One region of the Cohnella abietis genome, then DNA from elsewhere that is predicted to be linked to it. Evidence: riboswitches for the same ligand, from Rfam matches in the RefSeq annotation. Region 1 holds a riboswitch; each other region holds the start of a gene.
The links. Region 1 has a riboswitch for cyclic di-GMP ahead of KCTCHS21_RS12450 (transglutaminase-like domain-containing protein). Riboswitches for the same ligand answer to the same signal wherever they lie in the genome.
Positions count from the first base shown of each region.

Region 1 (3,281 bases):
GAGGAAACCTTCTACGATATTAATGTAGATGATGTGCCATTAGGCGGAATTGACATTCCTGGTGGCGTCAAAAATCTACCAAAGACTGGAGAAGAAAGTAATCTTCCTCTGCAGCTGGTCGGCTTAGGTCTAGTTGTTACAGCAGCTATTCTTTTTGGCAAGAGACGTTCTTCACGTAAATAATAATCAACATGCGCGCAGTGGTAGGACTGTCGAGAATTCTCGACAGTCCTTATCCATTCGAAGGTATAGGAATCATTAATGAACCCATTACGGAAGGAGGATGTAAATTATTATGAGAAAGTTAGCTTTACTATTATTTATAGTTGGGTTTGGCCTTATATTATTTCCAATATTACGAGAATGGCATTATGACTGGAAACAAGAGCAGCTGTTAACCGAAATGGAACAAGCTATTTCTGCTACAAACGAAAATGACTTTGATCATCAATTAGCATTGAAAAACGATAATTTAACACAATTGTTAATGCAGGGATCTGATCCAGAGACAGAGAGTGTAGAATCTCCACCAGTTGAAACGGAATCCACTCCGGAGCCTAGTGCTGCAAATACCCCCCCGCCAATTGGAATCATTGAAATCAAAAAAATAAAAGTAAAGCTTCCTATACTAGAAGGTGCAACGAATGAGAATATGAAATTCTCAGCAGTTCATCTGAAGGAGACCACTAAGCTTGGTGAGATTGGTAATGCAGCTATAGCGGCCCATAGAGCTCATACAAAGGGTAGACTTTTTAATAGGTTAAATGAATTAGAGGTCGGTGATGAAATCACTGTAAAGGTTAATGACGAGCAATTCGTCTATACCGTATTTAATATATTGAAAGTAGAGCCTACGGATATCTCTGTATTAGGACGGAACGATAGAGACAAAATTCTTACTTTAATTACATGTGATCCCGTTATTAATCCAACTAAGAGATTAATTGTTCAAGCTAAGCTATAATTCGTATTAATAGTCAACAATTCGCTTGCTTCTTTCATTAAACTCTGTTAAATTTAACCTATAAGACAAAGCTCGACAAAGGCAAACCTATCGAAAGGTAGGGACGCAAAGCTAGAGGGCCTTCCCGTAAGGATGGCAGCCAGCTCCCGAAAGAATTGGCTTTTTCTTATATAATCGTAGTTCAGGCTCTATCTGCACTATGAATAAACACTTACACGATAATGGCAAACCTATCGAAAGGTAGGGACGCAAAGCTAAAGGGCCTTCCGCAAGGATGGTAGCCAGTTACCGAAAGGAAGATTATTCATGCGTAGATCATTTCTCATATTGATTGCCGTATGCTTCATATCCCTGTTTAGTGCAGCTAGTACTTATGCAGCAGAGGGCAACTCAGACAACTGGTTGGATGAAACAAAGCTAGACTCAGGATTAGTTGGAGTATCTTATGATATTACTAAGGGAAGTAAGCTAAAAGTTCTCATTAAGAAGGGCAACACTACTTACACGTATGACTTAAATCAATCTAACAAGTTTGAATATTTTTCCTTACAGTCCGATAATGGTACTTACAATATTTCAGTGTTGCAAAACACTTCAGGAACCAAATACAAGCTTCTTCAATCGAAAGATATTACTTTGAACTTACAGGATTCTAGCAGTGCTTATGTAGGATCTATTCAAAATATTAATTGGAATGAATCAGAGCTGGCAACTAAAAAAGCTGCTGAACTAACCAAGAATAAAGCTTCAGATGAAGAAAAAGTAAAAGCAATCTATGAATTCATCATTAGTGAGATCAAGTATGATTCTAACTTAGCTAAAAACGTTACTTCTAATTATATTCCTAACATTGATAACGTGTTTAAGGCGAAAAAAGGTATCTGCTATGATTATTCCACACTATTCGCAGCGATGACACGGAGTGTAGGGATTCCAACGAAGCTTGTAATGGGAACATCTGAATATGTGAAAGAGTATCATGCTTGGAACAATGTGTACATCAACGGCAAATGGATTACTATTGATACTACTGTTGATGCTGCTCTGTCGGGCAAAAAAGCAGTAACCATGAATAAGGATTCCAGCAAATATGTAGCAGCGAAAGTATACTAATATCAGTAAGCTTGAATTATATGGACCACCTTCTCTGATTTAGAGGAGGTGGTTTTATTGTATTGCACATCTCTTTATAAAAATTATAGAATTTGTTCAGATGAGATTGTTACAATAAGTCACAGTTGTACAGTTGATAGTAAAATAGTAGTATATCAGTATATTGATATTAGTAAAAAAGACCTATTTAATGTTGGTAAGTAAATTAATAACAATGAGAAGTAAAAATTTTATGTAACAATGTTGAATTTTGACTAATATTAAGGTGAGCACAGTTGCAGAAGGAGCAATAGAATGATAAGAAATTGGACTTCGACATCAAACTATAAAAAAATCTATACGAAACTATTAATAGCTTTATTGGTGTTGACATTGTTATCGGGTTGCGGTTTGTTCGGAGGGAGTGGAACCTCATCGGACGATGTTAAAGAGACAAAAGATACCGAAATTGCTCCCTATAATGGTGAGATGAGCAAAGCGATTTCAAATGTTTACACCGCTAAAAGGGAACTGGCTCTAACCTTTAGTGGTATGGGGGACGAAGCTACTATGATTCGTCTATTGAAAGAACTGGATGTTTATCACATAAAGGCAACATTCTTTCTTCCTGGAATGAGAGTGGCGGAAGAGCCGGATATTGTGAAGGAAATTGTTTCTAGAGGACACGAAATTGAGAACAATACTTTGAGTCGATTAGATATGACTAAACTTAGTTATGAACAAATTTATAAAGAAATTCATTTAAGCAATGAGATTATTAGAAAGACGACAGGGAAAACACCCCGTTATGTCAGAACAAAATCGGGGCATTACAATGATGATGTTCTTTTAGCAACTGCGCACAATGGTCTGGATTCCTTAATTGTATACAGCTTCTTTCTACATAACTGGCAGGGAGAAAGCCCTGAAGAAAAAAGCCAATATGTAAGAAAATATATTAATCGTGGGGGCATTATTAATATAGATACAGAAGAAATTATGGATGTCGTTGATGATATTCCAATCTTCGTCAAGGCTGCTTCAGATGTGGGCTATGAGTTTATTCCTCTAAGTAAGTTAATGGAGCTTGGCGGAGAGAAAAAACCTTTAGAAATGATCAAGGGATACGATGCAGCAAAAGCTAATCTAAATTATAAAGATACTAAGTATAATCTTATTTTCAGAAAGGAGACGAGTAAGAAAGAAATCTCGTTAACCTTTGATG
Region 1 covers NZ_AP019400.1:2,937,222-2,940,502, forward strand. The annotation lists gene KCTCHS21_RS12440 (collagen binding domain-containing protein) at 1-183, shown strand, start outside; gene KCTCHS21_RS12445 (class D sortase) at 296-964, shown strand; cyclic di-GMP riboswitch class I at 1,035-1,115, shown strand; cyclic di-GMP riboswitch class I at 1,178-1,257, shown strand; gene KCTCHS21_RS12450 (transglutaminase-like domain-containing protein) at 1,271-2,077, shown strand; gene KCTCHS21_RS12455 (polysaccharide deacetylase family protein) at 2,372-3,281, shown strand, end outside.

Region 2 (3,281 bases), 2.3 Mb from region 1:
TTTCCTCACCGGGAGGGCAGCTCAGCTAAAAGCCAGTCGTACTTTATTGTATCTTCTTCCAGCAGCGCTATGTATAATCGGAGCTTTGTGGAATCCGAATGGATTGTTTATGTCCCCTGTAGCCGGCAATTACTTAGAACGTGTTTATGGGCCGTTATTCTGGTTGCTTGTTCTCGTTCAGTTCGCCTATTTCTTTACCGCTTTAATGAGTATGTTCCATGCTCTCAAAACAGTCAGCTCCGTTAATCAACGTAAGCAGCTTGGAACCGCTCTTATCGGTATGTTCGTTTTAACCGGGTTTGGGCTTCTCGATGTGCTTATTAACGTACTCTTGTCGCAATGGCTTCCAATTGTTCCTGGACTGCTGGCGTCGGGCATTTTATTGTCTGATTTATGCTTTGTTATTGCTATCTATCGATTTGGAATGTTTGATATTCTAAGTATGGCACAGCGTGATATATTCGAGCATATGACTACCGGTATTATCGTTGTAGATGAGAATGACAAGGTACTTGAGGTTAATCGCGGAGCTTCTCCTTTCGTGCAATCAGCTAAAGGGGAAATTTTCGAGATGGACAGATTTCTTGCTCCGTTACAGGCTCAAGGAGAGGTCTATGAGTTTCTGTACCGCTACTTGCATCATCCCTATGAGAAGATGCAAATGGAATTTTCTCTACCGGAAAATGGTGGCCGGCATGTATCTATTCAGATTTCGCCAGTGGTGGACGACCGCAAGACGTTGCTGGGACGTATTATTACGTTTCATGACGTTACAGAGCTTCGCAAGCTTGTCGTGGAGATGAATCGCAAAAATGAAGCACTGCACGAACGTAATTTGGAATTGATCACGATACAAGAGGAGCTATTCCGAGTCAATCAGAAGCTGGAGCAGATGGCTGTAACTGATGGGCTAACAGGCTGCTTTAATCGTAGGTATTTGATGCAGCAGTTGGAGCATGAGGTACTGCTCAATATGAGATATCAAATCCCATTTGCTATTGTTCTTTTTGATATTGATCATTTCAAACAGATTAACGATAAATACGGTCATCTTGTAGGTGATGAGGTTCTACGAAGCACTGCAGATATCGTACGTACAAAGCTAAGGAGAACAGATATTCTAGCAAGATACGGTGGAGAAGAGTTTACGATCTATTTGCCTCATACGAATCGTGAGCAGGCGGAGCTATTGGCGGAAAGAATTATGATTGCTGTCGGTGATAATTGGGTGGACGCAGGAACGGAAAAGGTTCATGTTACGATTAGCATGGGGGTTCTATCCGAAACTAGTGAAGATTTATCCTTTGATGATCCGAAGGAATATATGCGTGAGGTATTTTCCAGTGCAGATTCAGCATTGTACAAGGCAAAGAATGAGGGACGAAACCGTGTTGTTATGGCACTATAGGGAACGATCGTTCCTATGGTTTACTAGAAATAAATGTTACTAACTTTCTTACATTATGATACAATCATGATAATAGATTATCGGATTATTAAGGGCAAACTTGCTGAAAAGCAAGGACGCAAAGCCACAGGGTCTAATGTTCGCAAGAACGATGACAGCCTGGCTGCCGAAGGTCCCTAGGGACACATAAGGCGAAACAGGCTGCTTCCATCTGGAGGTCGCCTTTTTTTGTGCGATTAGAAAGCTTGGTAGCTCGATACAAACGTATACTACCGTCCCAAGGACGGTGAAGCCGTTTTACTTGAACAATTAGAAAGTATAAGTTTTGAATTCCTTATACTCATCTAATCGCTCGATACAAACGTATACTACCGTCCCAAGGACGGTGAAGCCGTTTTACTTGCATTAAACAATGTTTGAGAGGTGGTTTGGCGGGAATGACATATGACGATGACAACAATGCAGCTGGATCCGAGCTGGATAAGGATTTACTCCCGTTAAATATACTACTTCACTGTAGAACCGTGGTAGAAGGCAAGAGCTTCCTGACTACTGGAGTAATGACACATGTAGAAGGTGAGCTTTTCGAGGTTGAGGTTCATGAGTATGAGCAGTTTGAGCTTGGCGAAACAGTTAAACTGACGATTTACTCGCCAGCAGGGATACAGTCTATGTCTTCTGTTGTATTCGCTAAATATGAAGGTGCAATTGCACTGCTTCAGCCGCCGGATTTAAGCAAACGTTTCAAGGAGAGACGAGAGCATCCAAGAGTAGAAATTGCCGGTAATGCTCATATTGTGCAAGTACTTAAAGATTCCGGAGAAGTGCTTCCGTTAAACCAAACTGCTGAGCTTATCATTCAAGATATTAGCATTTCGGGTATTAGCTTTTCAGGAAAGTATGAGCCACATTTTGCTGCTAAATCAAAGCTGAGGGCAAATGTGCACATTGGGATTGGGTTTAGCTGTGAGCTTGAAATCATTCGTAGCGATCGACAAGAGGATGGCGTTCTCTGTGGTGCCAAAATGCATGTTCTGGAGCCGGAAATGCTTCGTCCATTACGGGCACTCATTTTAAGACAACAGGTTGAGAAGCATGCTAAGACTCGCCGGGACTTAGGAAAGAAACGGATTTTTAACGGTTGAGTTAAGTGGAAATCGATAAATAACAGTAGAGAAGATCGGATGATTGACAGGCCTGCGCAGAGGCCTGTTTTTTAGTTTTGAGAGATTGAGAAGCTCGGCATCCATTCCTGCAACCTACGTATTTGGTGTGACGTTATACTAAGTAGAGAAGAGCGGAGGTACCGACTAAATCTTGGGATTGGCGTCGTATGCTGAAGAGTTAGGCGGAGGTACCGACTAAATCATGGAACTGGAGTCGGTATGCTGAAGAGTTAGGCGGAGGTGCCGACTAAATCATGGAACTGGAGTCGGTATGCTGAAGAGTTAGGCGGAGATGCCGACTAAATCTTGGAATTAACGTTGTATGCTGAAGAGTTAGGCGGAGATGCCGACTAAATCTTGGAAATAGCGTCGTATGCTGAAGAGTTAGGCGGAGATGCCGACTAAATCTTGGAATTAGCGTCGTAGGGTGGAGAGATAGGCGAAGGTACCGACTAATTCTTGAGATTGGCGTCGTATGCTGAAGAGATAGGCGGAGGTACCGACTAATTCTTGAGATTGGCGTCGTATGCTGAAGAGATAGGCGGAGATGCCGACTAAATCTTGGGATTGGCGTCGTAGGGTGGAGAGATAAGCGCAGGTACCGACTAAATCTTGGAATTAGCGTCGTATGCTGAAGAGTTAGGCGGAGATGCCCAGTAGCATTGCATTAAATTTTCAGCAGGTTGTCAAGGTTACTCCAGCTAAGT
Region 2 covers NZ_AP019400.1:5,212,386-5,215,666, reverse strand. The annotation lists gene KCTCHS21_RS23150 (histidine kinase N-terminal 7TM domain-containing diguanylate cyclase) at 1-1,408, shown strand, start outside; cyclic di-GMP riboswitch class I at 1,492-1,579, shown strand; gene KCTCHS21_RS23145 (PilZ domain-containing protein) at 1,846-2,553, shown strand.
Region 2: it holds a riboswitch for cyclic di-GMP, as region 1 does, so the genes downstream of both, KCTCHS21_RS23145 (PilZ domain-containing protein) here and KCTCHS21_RS12450 (transglutaminase-like domain-containing protein) in region 1, are expected to answer to the same signal.

Region 3 (3,281 bases), 2.0 Mb from region 1:
AGGCTGGAACACCAACGACTTATAAGAAGTATGTCGGTAAAAGCCGAGTGGGAGGCTTTCCACTTACCGTCCGTAATGCCATTCGTAAGCCTAGTGGCAGTAAGGGAGCTCATCCGGCGTTAGTGTTTGCAGGCGAGCAAGTATTCCCCGGGCCCGGAACACTCTCAGCAGCGCTAAGCGGATTTTATGCAGCCCGTGCGGTAATGGGACGGAACCCAAATAAGGCTAGGAGGATTAACCGATGAACTTGTTTCAGATGAAATCGACTACAGATGGGGTCAATCGCATGGCGGCTTACCTCGAGCATAACTATGTAAGTATTGGCTGGTCAGGCTTAGGCGACTTGGAAAATTCGAGCAGGGAGGAATTGAAGGAGCGCTTAGCTAGTGTCTATAATGTTCATGGCCAAGAGCTAGAAGCTGCATTGGAGGAGGTTAGCACCTTCGTACATGACATGACGGATGGAGATTATGTCATAGTTGGCGATGAGGACGAGGTGCATTTGGGTGATCTAGGTGATTATTTTTATGTAGGCAGTCTTGAAGCTGAAGAAGTAGATGGGAGTCATAGGAGAGGAGTAACTTGGTTAAAGAGTCTTCCTCGCTTAGAGCTGAAAGGCGAGCTGCAGCATTTGCTCAACCATTCTAGCAACGTATCGAGATTTGGTTTGCCCGTTACCTCCACTTTAATAGAAAGCTGGTTATCTAAGTCATTGGAAGAAACGGGAAATCAGATGCGAGTCGACCCGAAGCTTGTTGAGGAAGCGCTCCATATACTAAGTCAGGCTATGCGCAGTGAGGACATGGATCGTCGGGAACGGGCTGCAATAGCCATATTACAATATGCACAGCCCCGTCTTAATATTTAAGAGTTATACGAAGAAGCTTGTCGTTAGTTCCGGACCGGGTATAGTTTTCATACGTATAACTGACGCCAGAGAGCCCCTTCTGGGCGGCGAAAGCTTTTTTCATGTCGGACATAAGGGTGGCCCCTCTTGTATATCGAATAACCAATTCCTTCTGGCGTTTGCTTACCGCTGCGGTGATTTTGTCTGTTAGACTCTTTAAGCTTGTTGCTGTATAGGCGTCGGTGAGATAGAGATAACCCAACTGCTCGTATAGCTTATTATAGAAGGCTGCCTTGGACGAATCTTTTTTGGCTAGCGAGCTTAGTGTCTGATCGTACGAAGTTACAGCTTTAGGATAAAGGGAGGACCTTTCCCATCTGTGGTCTTTCTCAATCTGAGCATCCGTTAAATTGTAATAGCTATAATCCACTCTACCTTTAACATCTGGCACGGGATCATCCCAAGTCGTGTCAAGATGGTACCACTTGCCGTCTAGCTGGACTAGGTTCCAGGTATGAGCAATCCCTCGCGACGTGCCTTCAACGATTTTCACCGGAATACCAGCCTGATTCATCATCTCATAGGTCAGGACAGCGTAGCCTTGACAGACGGTTTTGCCGTTAACAAGACCATCATAAGCAGAGTGCGCGATGAGGCGGGTATCATAAGCGACGCGAGTAACAATCCAGTCGTGAATGGCTTTAACCTTCTGATGATCATTCATCCCACGGGTCAAAATTTGATCCAGTGTTTTGGCAACTATTTTCTTAACCTCATTCGTCTGAGCTAAGGTTTCCCAATAGGTAAACTGGAAAGTTATATTTGCTGTATCGTCCTCTATAGTAGCATCGTAACCAAAGGTCTTAACCGTATAATGCATATAATCGTCTGATTGAACGGCTGCGTTCAAAGTGTCTCGTATATTCTGCTTTAGAGTAGCTCTTGGTGCGGAATAAGTGACAGTAAGTGAGCTGAGACGCTCATTTAGCGCATCTATAATTTCTTGCTGAAGCTCATCCTGTGATGTCGAGCTTTCTGCTGCTCGTACTATTGAGGGCTTGAATTCTGCTGTAATGTAGCTAGTCCCTAATAGAACTGCACATGCGAGTAAAATTGATCTTATATTCACAGTGACCTAACCTCCTTCATACGGGTTAAAAATAAAACAAAAAAGACTCTATTTCCAGAGTCTGCCGCGTGTGGAATATTCGTGGCAGCCCGGCGGTCGTAACCTTGATGGTCTGTAGATCCGTAGCTTTGCGTCCTAGCGTTTCCACTAGTTTGCCTTTTATAGTTATTGCTTGCAATATACCACAATAAACGAACTATTTCGAGCAAATAGTATTTATGAATTCATTCACACAATTGACTCATAACGATATAAAACCTTTTTTTAATTGTGACAATCGTTTGGTTTTTCAGTTCAAACCCCTTATATTTAGGTATATATAACCAAACAATAGAGGCTAAGCAGCATGGAGGGAATATGATGGGATCACAAAAGGTTGGAAAGAGGCTTAAGATTACTATACGGAGAAAGCTTTTATTCGTATGTTCTTTGCTTATGGTTGTTCCTATTCTTGTTTTAGGAGGAGTAACCTACATCCAAATAACGAAAGAGACGACCACTCTGCTAGAGAACGGGCTGAAGAACAGCGTAGAGATGGCCGGTGAGGTATTAACCTCCTTGAACAATTCCGTCCGTAACGGGTCCATGACTTTGGAGGAAGCGCAGGAAAGTTTACGAGTAATTCTTTTGGGTGATAAACAGAAGGATGGACAACGCACAATTAATAAAGCGATCGATTTGGGAGAGAACGGTTATTTCTTCATTCTTGATGAAAAGGGAACCCTATTGGCGCATCCTAAGCTTGAGGGACAGAATATATGGGATAAAGAGGCCTCTGATGGGACTTACTACATACAGGACATGGTGAAAGCTGCGAAAAATGGCGGAGGATTTACGCATTATGACTGGCCTCTCCCGGAATCCACAAAGGAAGCAAGTAAAGTTGTGTTTGCGAATTTATCTCCCGAGTGGGGATGGGTTATTGCAGCGGGTTCTTATGAGCAGGATTATAACGGTGTTCAGAAGAGTATTATGAAAACAATGGTCATTACGCTCGGAATTTGTTTGCTAATAGGAAGCAGCATTCTAACGTTCTTTGCCCTTCATATCTCGCGACCTATTATACGAATTTCAGAGCAAGCGCAACGTATGGCAGATGGAGACTTAAGTGGGGAGGATGTTATTGTCACAAGCAAGGATGAGGTTGGATTGCTTACTGCCTCATTCAACAGCTTGAATAACAATCTCAAGGAGCTCGCTGGTAACCAACTGTTAAGCGCCAATGCTTTGGCATCATCCTCTGCTCGGTTATCGAATATTATCGGAGAGACAGTGCAAGCCGTTCACCAGTCTTCGCAATCTCTT
Region 3 covers NZ_AP019400.1:932,865-936,145, forward strand. The annotation lists gene KCTCHS21_RS03750 (phytoene desaturase family protein) at 1-245, shown strand, start outside; gene KCTCHS21_RS03755 (hypothetical protein) at 242-868, shown strand; gene KCTCHS21_RS03760 (transglutaminase domain-containing protein) at 858-1,976, opposite strand; cyclic di-GMP riboswitch class I at 2,057-2,143, opposite strand; gene KCTCHS21_RS03765 (methyl-accepting chemotaxis protein) at 2,412-3,281, shown strand, end outside.
Region 3: it holds a riboswitch for cyclic di-GMP, as region 1 does, so the genes downstream of both, KCTCHS21_RS03760 (transglutaminase domain-containing protein) here and KCTCHS21_RS12450 (transglutaminase-like domain-containing protein) in region 1, are expected to answer to the same signal.